DNA from 4 places in the Candidatus Kuenenia stuttgartensis genome. Region 3 is predicted to be linked to each of the others. Evidence: riboswitches for the same ligand, from Rfam matches in the RefSeq annotation. Region 3 holds a riboswitch; each other region holds the start of a gene.
The links. A riboswitch is a leader RNA that binds a small molecule or an ion and turns the genes downstream of it on or off. The one in region 3 is predicted to bind cyclic di-GMP.
Positions count from the first base shown of each region.

Region 1: linked by a shared signal. The riboswitch ahead of KSMBR1_RS12635 (tetratricopeptide repeat protein) and the one ahead of KSMBR1_RS15060 (peptidoglycan recognition protein family protein) in region 3 are both predicted to bind cyclic di-GMP.
Region 2: linked by a shared signal. The riboswitch ahead of KSMBR1_RS02675 (Ig-like domain-containing protein) and the one ahead of KSMBR1_RS15060 (peptidoglycan recognition protein family protein) in region 3 are both predicted to bind cyclic di-GMP.
Region 4: linked by a shared signal. The riboswitch ahead of KSMBR1_RS22360 (hypothetical protein) and the one ahead of KSMBR1_RS15060 (peptidoglycan recognition protein family protein) in region 3 are both predicted to bind cyclic di-GMP.

Region 1 covers NZ_LT934425.1:2,700,982-2,704,157, forward strand. The annotation lists gene miaA (tRNA (adenosine(37)-N6)-dimethylallyltransferase MiaA) at 1-52, opposite strand, end outside; gene KSMBR1_RS12630 (CvpA family protein) at 393-926, opposite strand; gene KSMBR1_RS12635 (tetratricopeptide repeat protein) at 965-1,858, opposite strand; cyclic di-GMP riboswitch class I at 2,194-2,273, opposite strand; gene KSMBR1_RS12640 (ISL3 family transposase) at 2,308-3,176, opposite strand, start outside.
Region 2 covers NZ_LT934425.1:590,285-593,460, forward strand. The annotation lists gene KSMBR1_RS02675 (Ig-like domain-containing protein) at 1-1,479, opposite strand, end outside; cyclic di-GMP riboswitch class I at 1,514-1,596, opposite strand; gene KSMBR1_RS02680 (sulfotransferase) at 2,159-3,136, shown strand.
Region 3 covers NZ_LT934425.1:3,230,119-3,233,294, reverse strand. The annotation lists gene KSMBR1_RS15065 (hypothetical protein) at 1-749, opposite strand, end outside; gene KSMBR1_RS15060 (peptidoglycan recognition protein family protein) at 887-1,570, opposite strand; cyclic di-GMP riboswitch class I at 1,651-1,807, opposite strand; gene KSMBR1_RS15055 (4Fe-4S binding protein) at 2,045-3,176, opposite strand, start outside.
Region 4 covers NZ_LT934425.1:1,230,728-1,233,903, forward strand. The annotation lists gene KSMBR1_RS05615 (diguanylate cyclase domain-containing protein) at 1-746, opposite strand, end outside; gene KSMBR1_RS22360 (hypothetical protein) at 727-1,185, opposite strand; cyclic di-GMP riboswitch class I at 1,267-1,351, opposite strand; gene KSMBR1_RS05620 (sigma-54-dependent transcriptional regulator) at 2,287-3,176, shown strand, end outside.

The DNA of each region.
Region 1 (3,176 bases), 530 kb from region 3:
GCGATTTTCCACTGGCAGTGGGGCCGGTTAGTATGCAGATTGTATGTGACATAAAATTTTTATTTTCTGTTATCAAAAGCCAGGATGTTTTTATTATATTTTTTAGGGGACAGCCGTAACAGCATTATACAAAATGATTTATAATAAGCAAAATAAATGTAATTCCGGCTTGTTCCCAAAATTCGTTCTTCTAGTTCCTACGCCCTGCGTCACATCAAAGTAAAGGCCATCGAATAATATGAAGCCTGTGCCACCAGACATAAAGCGTCTTGAATTCACACCTCTCCCACGGTAATTAATCAACTTGGGTACTTTCTGACAAAAAAAACACTTTAAGAGTTCTGACATTAAGAGCAATAACCGAATAAAGTTGCTACCAAACCCAGCCTAATTTAAAATTCCGTACCCTTTGCCATTTTTGCATTGTCTGATCCTCTGTTTTTCTTTAACGGGTCAAAAAAATTGTTTGAGGTAATTGCTGCTACATTTTGCATTCCATTTCCCATTACCGTTGCTATTTTCGAGGTGCAAACCATTTCGCATGCCGGCATGGAGCATAAATTGAGGATGCCGAAGATGATCGCACCACAGAGGATAGTCCCTTTAACAAATCCTAATACCGCGCACAATACATTATACCAACCGCCCATTTTCAAATTGTCGACCATGTTTTTGGGAAAATCTGAAATAATTGTGGTTATAAGCGCTGCAAGGCCGAACAGGATGAAATAACTCAATACATTGTGCAATGAAACCGAAAACACATTGCAGAAGATGTTGCTTATGACTGCATGGTAAAAAAGCGCCACACAAAAAGAGAGAAACAAACTACAGATTCTAAGAATTTGGCATATTGGTCCGTCAACAAAGCCAAAAATCACTGAAATACAAAGGACTACAGATAGTATTATATCAATCCAATTCATTTATAAAAATCCCCTCTGAACTCGCCAAAATGGTATTGCTAATTCAAAGCGTTTAAAATTTCCCGGCACATTTTATTATAGGAATACAATGAAAGGACAAAATGGATTCTGAGGATAATTTCCTCTTTTTTTGCTGTTTCGGGATTTGAACAATACTGTAAATATTGAGCGTGTATAATACTCACCTGTACATCCTCCTGAAACGGGTTTGATGCAATGGATTGTTTTAAGGCTTGTTCTGCGGCAGAATAATTTGAAATGAATAAATACATTTCCCCCAGTTTGTTGAGGATTATTACTTCCTGCGGATTCAATTCAGAAGCCCGTTTCAGAAGCATGATAGCCTCATTGCTATTCCCTAATTGGGCGTAAAGACTTCCCAGATTAAACATTGCCTTTACATAATGAGGGTCTTTTCCCAAAACAAGCTCATATTCTCTTATCGCATCGTCAAACATGTCATGTGTATCATAGAGAACTGCCAGGCAGAAATGCGGAAAAATGGCATCAGGGTAGCGTGCGATAGTCTTTTTATATTGTTCTATTGCTCCGTTGTAGTTACCTTCCAATTCCAGAATTTTAGCAATATTAACCAGCGCCTCAATATTTTCAGGATTTATTGTTAAGGCTTTTTTGTACATTTGTTTTGCGCTGGCAAACCGAAACATTTTTTCATAAACATAGCCAAGATTGTTAAGTGTTTCTGCGTTATCAGGTTCTAATGAGGCTGCTTTTTGCAGATAATGGAGCGCCTCGCCGTAATCGTTTCTGGCAAGGTAGATAAATCCCAGTTTTACATAGGCGTCAGTGAAGGCACTATCACTCTTAAGGCTTTGTTTGTAAGCATCTATTGCTTGTTCCGAATTGGGGAAAAGGCGGTCATATTTTTTCCCTTCCGCAAACAATTTTCGTGCTAATATTTTCTTGTTCATTGTGGTAGACATGATAATAGAGTAGTAAAAAAATTTACCGAAAAGTATGCAGCATACTTGCTGCCGTACCGGTATGATTTGATAGTATTCAGCAGCATATTAAAATCATTTTGCGGAAAAACCTCCTTTCATCAAAAGAAAAAGACCCGGGGCAGATATTGGCATCTTACGTCCGGGTCTTAGTTACACAATGAGAAGGTAAATACCTTATTATTTAAAGTTCATAGATCGGGTATTGCCGGATTCATTGTTACCGCCGCAATACCCGCGATAAAGCATACAAAAGCTATGCAAGATATGTTGTGAACATTAAATAAACTCTTTTACCGACTGAATTTGGCGACCTGGCATTCTTCTTTCCTGAAGACCCATGGCTTTGCGTCCCAGCCTCACAATTGGTTTGCCTTTTTTCAAATTGTTTTTGTTTTTTGTTACATTATATTTTTGCCTCATCCGCAGAATCTGTGGGTAAGTATTGGTTCCGGCAAATTACCAAGAGTATGATACAAGGCTGTTTGCAGGCATTCCAGAGATTTATAACCATAAGCCTTTCTCATAGTCAGTTTCGCCTTAAGGTTAAACCCCTCAACCGTACCGGAAGAAAGTCTGCCATCAGCCTTGAACCAGTTGAGAATGAGCTGCTTGTGATTGCGCAACATCTTTGCCACTTTTTTCATAGGTTCCAGGTTGGTTTTTAGGGTTCTCGTAATCCAGTTCTCGAGAAACCTGTCTGCATACGCCGGATACTTATACTCCCAAAAACGCTGAAAATCTTCACGCATTAAATATGCCTTTATTGAACTCAGGTTGATCTTAACTATCTGGCTTAACCGTACCGTTTGCTTTTCTGTCAAGTTCTCAGGCCTTTTCAACAGTAACCAACGGCTCTTTTCCAAAACATTGTCTGTGCCTTCATCCTTGAGCTTTTTGACCTCTTCCCTCCGTATCTGGTCTATGGCTTCATTGAATTTCTTCATGATGTGGAAACGGTCAAGAATATTAAGCGCCTGGGAAGCCTTCTTCGCTATCACCTTCAGGTACGGCGACCACATATCGCTGCAAACGAATTTGATTCTCAGACAACGTTCTATACCTAACTCCATGAAAAACTTCCGCAGGGTCTTTGCCTTCCGCTCAGGGCCACTCCATAAAAGCCTTTTGGCATGCGAATCAAGCTGATATACAAGGGTTAAATACTTGTGGCCACTCCAGACTTGTATCTCGTCTATTCCTATTTCCGTTATATTCTCCAAGTCCCTGTGGGCAAGGCCGTAGGCAACTACAAACTGCACTGCCCTATACACACTGTCCCAACTGG
Region 2 (3,176 bases), 1.8 Mb from region 3:
CTCTGTCTCTGACCCGGTCTCTACTGTCGACAAAGCACCATCTCCCGATACGGTAAAGATGTATCCTTCACCTATGTTATCCTTGCTCTTTAAACTTACCTCGTTACCAACAATGCTGACATCGGCGCTCCCATCCCCTGACTCAACAAAATAACCGTCAGTCCGCTGCACCGCGGTTACCGTCTCACCCACATTAAGCGTTATAGCCCCTGACAACGTCAAAAACACAGCAAAAAGCTTTCCTGTCTTTGGATGACGTGAATACATGACATCACTCCCCGCATAACTCTTTGTACTATGATAAACACTGCCATCCCATGTACGTTCACTGAGCGGCACATTATTAAGATTATCCCAGTTGGGTATGCACCTTATGAGTTTGAGTCGGGGAGAAACCTCGGTAATACTCTTAAAACCCGACATATCTCCTGTGTCGCCAAACCACCCAAACCAATTATACCAGCCGCCGTTAATGCCAGCCTTGGCTGCAAAAAGACGATTCCTGTATTCATCTGCTTCGTTTGTTTGGGAGTTGCCAACCTTGTCTTTTGTAATATCTACCCCGGCATTAAAATTGTTGGCATCATCTACATAATTTGTATTTTGCGGGCTTTTTTGGCTTAGCATATCCGGCGTTAGCTCATCCTTGTCTGCCCGGACTTTTACCTGATATATCCATTCATCATTGTCCGACTCACTATAGAGCAACGTTGGTTGAACGATCCATTTAGAATTCGTGAATTCCTGAGAAATCCTTGTCCTTAATTTCTTGTAAAATGCAGCCATTCCCTCTGAATACGTTGCATACTCATGGGTAATGGCGCCATGCACCAAACCCAGATCCGCTCCTGTCCAATAAGACAAATCTACAGATATGTTATTCCCCGTTTCGTCTAATCTGTAAAATTCACCTGCAAGCTTTGGCTCATCAATTATATATCCGCCAAAGGTGAACGGCAACCCTGGGTTTTCATAACTCTTTGCCAGGCTTATAATATTTTCAACTACCTCATCAATAACCGCCTGTTGCTGAAAATCCCACATTACGTAAAATTGCTCTGAAGACCCGGCAGGGTGATAACCTGTCGCCAGATTGTAAGGAAACGGATCATGGCTTTTCCATACCATACGCTGATTGTAAAATTCCTTAGCTTCCTCTGAAAGAGGCTGCGTAATGTCTATCGCCCTGCTATATCCTGATAAAATCTGTGGATACCATTGTGGGTTGATCAGATAATACTTAAGGCCTGTGCAATTGGGATTATTGTGATAGTCTGTAACTTCTGAGGATGGATTTATCGCAATGGAATCATACCCCATCTGCCTTGCATAGCTAACGTCCTCAGATGGTTTATCATTCCAGTGTATGCCATAAATATTTTGATATGCTTTTTCTTCCGCAAAATTCTTTTCGTTGAAAATAAAAATATGGGCAAATATTAAAAAGAAAATACTTACGCTGCTGATTCTTAGCTTCATTGCTATTGCTCCTAATAAAAGATTAACTAACAAACATGGTGACCTGGCGAGCTTCGGTATTTCCGAAGCCCCATGGCTTTGCGTCCCAACCTCACGATTGGTTTGCCTTTTTCACGTCTGCTATCTCTTATCAGGAGTTAGCAAACATAAAACTCAATATTTAGATTTGGCGATTCCTCCCTTCTCACTTAAAAATCTTTATTTACGATTTATCTCTACAAATGAGTCCAGTTTTTTTAAATGTAACTACAACAACTGCAGCTTTCGCAGTTCGCGCAGATTTTGTAATATTAAATTCCACAAATTATTTTTATCTTTTGTCCCTGTAATCTGTGAAATCTGCGGTTACAAACACTTTTATTGGTCTGAAGTTTTACCTCGTTAACTGTTATAAATATCGACAATTCTTGAAAATATTTAATAAAATTATAAAACTATTTTTAAGAAAAATATTCTCAAAACTAAATATACTACAACCTAAATTCTGCAATGCAATAGCACGTAGATGAGCGCTGACAAAAGCGGATTAAACAAGGTGCAAAGGTTGCACATTCTAAAAGCTCATAAGAAGTTAAAATTCCCTTGCACTGCCCCTCCTGGTTATGTTTAATATTGCTTGTAATTTTATTTTCTCAGTTGGTTACACTAACAACATCCGTTTTACAAAGCATAAGGTATTATGATGAGATTACTATTAGATATCGCCCGAAAATATCGTAAAAAATTTCAACATTATCAGACTTACCAGAAAATAAAATATTTTGAATCTATCAATAATTTTGACCCAAAGAAAAATATAATAATTACAGGATCTCCGAGAAGTGGTACTACGTGGCTACAAGAGTTGTTTTGTGACATTGAAAAAACGTATCCGTTGTTTGAACCACTGCATCTTGATGGCTCCCCAAAGTTTAAAGAAATAGGTTTTGAGTGGGGACAGTACATTCCAGAAGATTATAATTGGCCTGAAGCAAAGGAGTTATTCGAAAGCCTTTTTAGAGGACAATATTTAACACCGTTCATGATTTCACATGCCAGGGTAGCGCAATTAAAAAATGCAGATTTCTTAATTATTAAATATGTAAGAGCAAATTCATTATTACCTTGGTTCGTTAGGCAATTCGATATCAGGCCACCTATTTATATTCTTAGGCATCCATGTGCTGCAATTGCTTCACAGATGAAAATGAACTGGTACACATGTTCAAAATTTACCATACCAAAAACGAAGTTCCCTGAAAAATATACAAAATATGAACATATATTAAATAATATTAATACAACACTAGAATATGTAGCAGCCAAATGGTGTTTGGATAATATAATACCATTAAATCATCATGGAAATAATAGACTATGGATAACCGTTTTCTATGAAAATTTAATTGCGAACCCTCATGAAGAAGTACCCTATATTTTTAATAGGCTCAATCTGGAATTACCTCGAAATCTATGGTATAAGGTTAATGTACCAAGTGCTATGACTGGTAGCATCTCGCCATTAAGACAAAACAAAATAGAACAATTAAGTAAATGGAAAAATGAGTTATCAGAAAGGGATATTGACTCTATCCTGGGTATGCTTAAAAAATTTGAGATAAAAATTTATGATGATAACATTTTCCCTGTTAAAACCAAGCAAACTCCAGCGAGGTAAAACCTCAGACCAATAAAAACCCCCATTTTTTTGTATAGTT
Region 3 (3,176 bases):
GTCGCCCACTCCGTCTCATCCGCAGACCAGTAATACTCCGGTTCCAACGGACGAAGAATCTGCGACAATGCCGGGCAACTGCCCAACGCAAGCCCGTTCAGCAGCTTCGCCCAGTCAGTCTTAAGCTGCTCATGGAGCAGAACCTGCGCAGCCGCAATATCCTCTATACGCACAAAACAGTTGCCGTCCTTAACATAATCAATACCTTGCTTCTGAAGTTGCCGCTCCAGCCAATGACGACCATTGAGACAAATGAAAATATTAAACGGCGCCCAACTCTGGATACGAACATGACCAAAACCAAACACTGGATCATTAAAATAATGATACACAAAGACACACTTGCGGGGCGCCATTACCAACTCGAGCTTCTTGCTGGCCTTGTTGCCCTTGACCATCGGCGCAATACAAGGCTCTACCACACTCAACAGGCAGATGGAACCTTCCGTAATCCTCTTATCCGCCGCGATCTGGCGAGCCAACTTCTCCTTATCAACACCGCTGCTCATCAAATACCGCACCTCGATACCCAAATCTTTCGCCCGCGATTCACAACTGTCTCGCACCTGTGCCGTAAGCCCATTGACCCAACCGGAAAAATCCTTAAGCAGAATTCTCGCTTGGTTCATGAATGTTCCCATCCCACGCTCACTGGCCAACCACCGCAATGTCCCGCGAAAACGAATCCTGTCCAGACCGCTTATTGCACCCACGATCCTGTCTCGATATAATTCCATCAACTTATTCATAAGTAGTGTCCTCCAAATTGTCTGATTACTATTTACGAGGATACTACTATACTTTATAATAAACTAAAAATCACCTTTTTGGTTGCGGCCAAAGGCCGCGCTAGGCCCTTTGTGGTTAAACTTTATGTGCTTTGTGGTTATGATTTTCGCGAAGGGGATATTTCGTTAGAGGCAAACTGAATTAAACTCGTCTTAAATTCAGCCATGGGGAAATTTTTACCGGGGCATGCAGTTCCTTTTTGATGAACCTGGCTATGTAATATGATGTTCGATAAAGGGATGTCATATTTCGAGGAAAGATAACGGGTCAACCTAACCAGCGAATCAAATTGATCCTCAGAAGGTTTCCCGCCGTTTTCAAAATCACCCACGAGGCAAATGCCTATCGCCACCTGGTTGCAATCCATATTTGCCGTGTGAGCGCCATGAATTTGGTTCTTCCAGCGATTTCCTACCTCTATTTCTCCATCGCCAGAAAGAGTTCCATTGCCAATCACAAAGTGATATGCCAATCCATACTTCCACCCTTTCTTTTCTCTATGATAGGTATCAAACCGGGTTGCATTTCCTTTCTCTGAAGCGCTATGGTGTATAACAATATATTGCCACGGTCTTTCCTTTGTATCTATTGTATCTATCTCGCAAATCTGAGATATTTTTTGTGCAAATGCCGCTCTCAGCATATCGCTTTCCGATATCACCGTTCTTACCTCTGCGGAACTGCTGCTAATAAGAGGCAAGGCGCCAATAATACCTCCTGCCGCAACAATCATTGTTAACGACACATATTGAATAATCTTTTCGTATGTACGATTTCTCATTGTATTCATTTTAAATCACACTATAGTAATAAATAAAAAAGCCCTGCTACGGAATAAAATAAACGTTATACAGTTTTTTATTCGGTAGCAGGGCTTTCTTCACTGTTTAGCGGTATCGCGAAATTTTTCTCTTCATCCTTCTGCGGATTTTTTGTTTTACGCTTTGTGCGCCGCTGAATAAGTTAAAGACTCTTTGCTTTGCGTCCCAGCCTCACGACTGGTTTGCCTTTATCAATAGTTACTATAAAAAAGAGCTATTGTTTTAGTAAGTACATTATAAAATCATTCATTTTTTTGTCAATAATTAATTCGGCGTCAAATAAATAGCTCCGGGGGAAAAGCGCAAGGCGCAACCCTCAATCTGCAATTTTGCCGATTGCCAATTTCAGAAGTCAGAGTTTTTCGCGGACATCTGACCTCCGACCTCTGGCCTCTATTGAAAGCCGATTGTAGATTGCCGACCGCTCGAGTCCTTTATTTGATTTTATCATTTTGCAGTACACGGCGAAGCAATTCTTCACCCTCTTCCTTTTTTTGGGAAAGAAATGTTGCTGACAGAAGATGTTTTTCCTGCAACCATGAGGTAAAGTATCCGTTTTCGTTTTGAAAGGTATGGATGGCATTTGAGTGCGTCTCTTTTTCTCCCCATGACCTCCACAACTGAACCACCGCTTCAAATGCGATTGATGTCGCATCACGGTCTGGATATTTTATCAACAGTAGCAGTAAAGGGGCGGTCTCTTCCCTCGTTTTGTATTCTGCGATAAGGGCGTCCGTCTGTTTGCTTAAATGAAATACATTTTCTTCAATAAAATTATCGGATATATAGATATTATCCAGAATGATCTTTTCGTGAAAAAATTTCAGGCTTTCTTTCACAAGAGAATCCTCCGGCAAATAACGTACTATATCGGGGAGGATTTCTTTTTTGTAGGGCATTAAATCGATAATGGATTTACCAAAAGAAGTAATTTCTCCGCCAGAAATACTGCCCTCCCATGGCGCTACCTTTATGCAATACACATCATTCCATACACACAAGTAATTTTCAAACAAAGACGCCCTGTTGCCTAATGGTATCCCAATACCCGCACGGTCTTTTGTGAAGACGCCGAATGCGTCTTCCGCAGTTTCAAACTCCCAAACATCTATGGAAATCCTCTTCCCTGTATCATCTCCATACTCCGCATTCGTCACCCGGATAAACGAATACGCTAAATACAGCTCCGCGCCTCCATTTATATATTCATATAATTTTTCGCCTCCTTCGTAAATCCTCGGCTCTGCAATCCTTTTCCACTTTCCAAGTGTTTTGGGGAGAAAGTTGCCGGACGATACTATTTTTACAGACCTTTCTTTTTTTACCGTAGTTTGCGGCTGGATGCCTTCCACGACAATAGCGGAAGTCCCTAAAACGGGGCAGACCTTTTCACAGAAACCGCACCCTACGCAAACATCTTCTCTTACAAAAGGCCTGCGAATTTCCCGGCCTTGTTCGTCCACATAGGTATTAAAATGGATCGCCTTTGTCGGAACGGGGCACACCTCTTCACATACACCGCAATTAAAATCCTGCCATTCCTTCTTCAGTTCGGGAAGGCGTGAA
Region 4 (3,176 bases), 2.0 Mb from region 3:
TGTGGGATATGAATAACATCGCCCGCACGCAGGTGTTTCATCCACCATGTGAATGCGAAGAAGGAAACGTCCATAAATCGACGTCTTTGAGAGGGTATGCCTTCGTTGCACCATTCATAAACATTGTCAGCCATGCCGTTATTCGTACCGGACAGCACAAGGCATACCCTGTCAACTCCGATCTGCCTGCCAATTTCTCCCTCGCCTATTGTTTGGAGTATTTTTGGAATAGCCTCATCAACAGAAACAGACTCCATCAATATGTTCGACAGTATATACAGGATTTCATGCCGCTGTTCATTTTGCTTTTGTATTGTTATATCTTCCTTTATCGCAAAAAAATGTGTTATCATTCCTTCCTCATTCATGAGGGGAGAAATAGACGCCTTCTCCCAGTAGAAACTGCCGTCTTTTTTCTTATTACAAAACACCCCTTTCCATTTTTTGCCGGAGGTAATTGTTTCCCACAAATGTTTATACTCTTCGGGAGCAGTCCTGCCGGATTTCAGTATGCGGGGATTTGCCCCTGTAACCTCTTCCCGGGTATAGCCGGTGAGTTCAGTAAATTGCGAATTTACATATTCAATAGTTCCCTTTATGTCTGTCACAATTACTGCACATGGGATTTGTTCTATTAACGTGTAAAACATGATACGTTTATCTTTTCTGCCTGTTACCGCGCTCTGCGTGGCAACAAATTGTTTTGGACGCTCTGAGTCCGGATTATTACTCGAGATACAGGGCATCTGATCCTGCATTCCCACGCGAGAGCGCTGGAACGGGAAAAAACATTACACACTCTTTCGCATTGCTTGTTTTTCGTTGGGCAATGCCCATCCTACTTAACTCACTTTGTTCTGAATGATAAGAAAGACGTTGGGTTTTGCCTTTACAACAGACATGCTGGTTACTATTGAGGCGTGTAATCTGAAGGTGGTTACGATAGAGATATGTGCGGAGTGTGAACTTGCCGAGACGAAGCGTAAAGTTTGTATTGGCTTTCGCTACTGTGATTTGTCCGAACCTAAGAATCTGTGTGCATTCAAATAAATCAAAGGCGGAAAGCGATAGCTCTGTGCTGTATACGGCTGCGCTTCGCGCAGCCGTATAACCATAGCCGTATAACCATAGCCGTATAACCATAGCCGTATAACCATAGCCGTATAACCATAGCCGTATAACCATAATAGTCATGTAAGAATAAAGCACAGTAATGTCTAAAATCAAAAAAAATCTTACTGTCGAAGGCTGAATAATTCAGCACTTATCGGTAGTAAGGCTATCTTTGTACTGTAAGTAAAGACCTTTTACTTTGCGTCCCCTGATTGCTCAGGGTTTGCCTTTATCGATATTTTCATGAATCTTGTATTAAAAGCGGGAAATATACATTATTACCACGGGTTATTCAATAGTTATTTTTACCGGTATCAAAATTTTTGTAATACTTTAGTCCTATGAAAAAAACCGCTCGTTCCCAAGCTCCGGCTTGGGAACGGGATTGTTTGAGAAGCTCCAGCTTCGAATGGAAAAGGGAATGAACCCATTATGTCAGCTTGGAGGCTTTTCAGTATGTTACCCAAGATATTTGGGAACCTCTTTTGAATCGAATAATACACGAAGCTTCGCTTGCCGGCTAAATGGAAGCTAGAGCTTCCAACGCAATTACGTTCCCAAGCCGGACAGACTGGGTCAAATGAACTTTATTGTCTCAAAAGTGGGGACAACTCTTCGCATTATGCCTGTTTTCGACCCTATTTAGTGCTGTTTTCCCATTAAAGTGGAGAATGCCTGTCGTAAAATAGGATAAAATTGCCCATTTGACCCAGTCTGCGGAGCTTGGGAACGAGCATTTTTGTTTTTCCAAAAATCTAAACTGTTACAAATTTTTAGATCAGGCTGATTAAAGTATGGCTATAAACAGTGGTATAAAATTTGCGACAACGCTACATAATCATTTAAATGTTTCTGGTAACTATTCAGCTTAGAGGGGATTTAATTTGTACATAAGTTTTATAAAAACCAGTTAAACCACGGAACACGCGGAATACACGGAAATTGATTATTTTGCATAAGTTTTATAAAAACGTGTAAGTATCCTCTTAAAAAAATACTACATTGTGTGAGAAATCGTATTTTTAAACAGATGTTGATAATGGAAGATTAGTAGTGTTTAAAAATTAAACGTTTTGATATACTGAACTCAAAGTATTTTTTTTACGGGAAAAAAATTAAGTTTTATAATGCGTGGGACATTGAACGGTTTGTTTTTAATGGAAGGATAAATAAATGAAGCCGAAAGGTATAATTCTTATTGTCGATGACGAAGAAACAATCAGGCTTTCTGTCAGGGAGTTTTTAGATGCGCAGGGTTATGAAGCAATTGCCGCCGGTAGTTGCGAAGAAGCGCTGGAGAAAATGGATACATTTATGCCGGATTTGATACTGCTGGATTTGAGATTGCCCAATATAAATGGAGTGGAACTTATTGAAAAAATAAAAGAGAAAGACCCTAACGCGTTAATGGTGGTAATGACGGGATATGGAAGCGTAGACTCGGCAGTTGAAGTAATGAGACTAGGGGCATACGATTATTTAGAGAAACCGTTTAAGCTTGACAGGTTAAGGTCGGTGGTTGAAAAGGCATTAAGGAGGCAGGGGCTGCGCCAGGAGGTGCTTGAAATAAAGGAAAAGCAATGGACGTTTGATGAAGAATCGGACGGAATTATTATTGGCAATAGCCCGCAGATGAAAGAGATATATTCTCTTATTAAACAGGTGGCAAAAAGTTCTTCTACAACGGTGTTAATACAAGGAGAGAGCGGTACCGGGAAAGAGCTTGTTGCAAGGGCGGTGCACCGGTTAAGCGCAAGAAAATCAGGGCGTTTTGTGGATATAAATTGCGCTGCCCTGACGGAAAGCCTTCTGGAAGCAGAATTATTTGGTTATGAAAAAGGGGCATTTACCGGCGCGGCGACAGCCGGTAAACCGGGTTTGTTTGAAATTGCCGATAAGGGAACCGTTTTCCTTGATGAAATAGGCGAGATGGGGGTTTTGCTGCAGGCAAAACTTTTAAGAATTCTGCAGGAAAGGCAGTTCAAAAGGGTTGGCGGCATACAGGATATCAAAATAGACGTTCGGATTATTGCCTCGACAAACAGGAACCTTGAAGAAGAAAT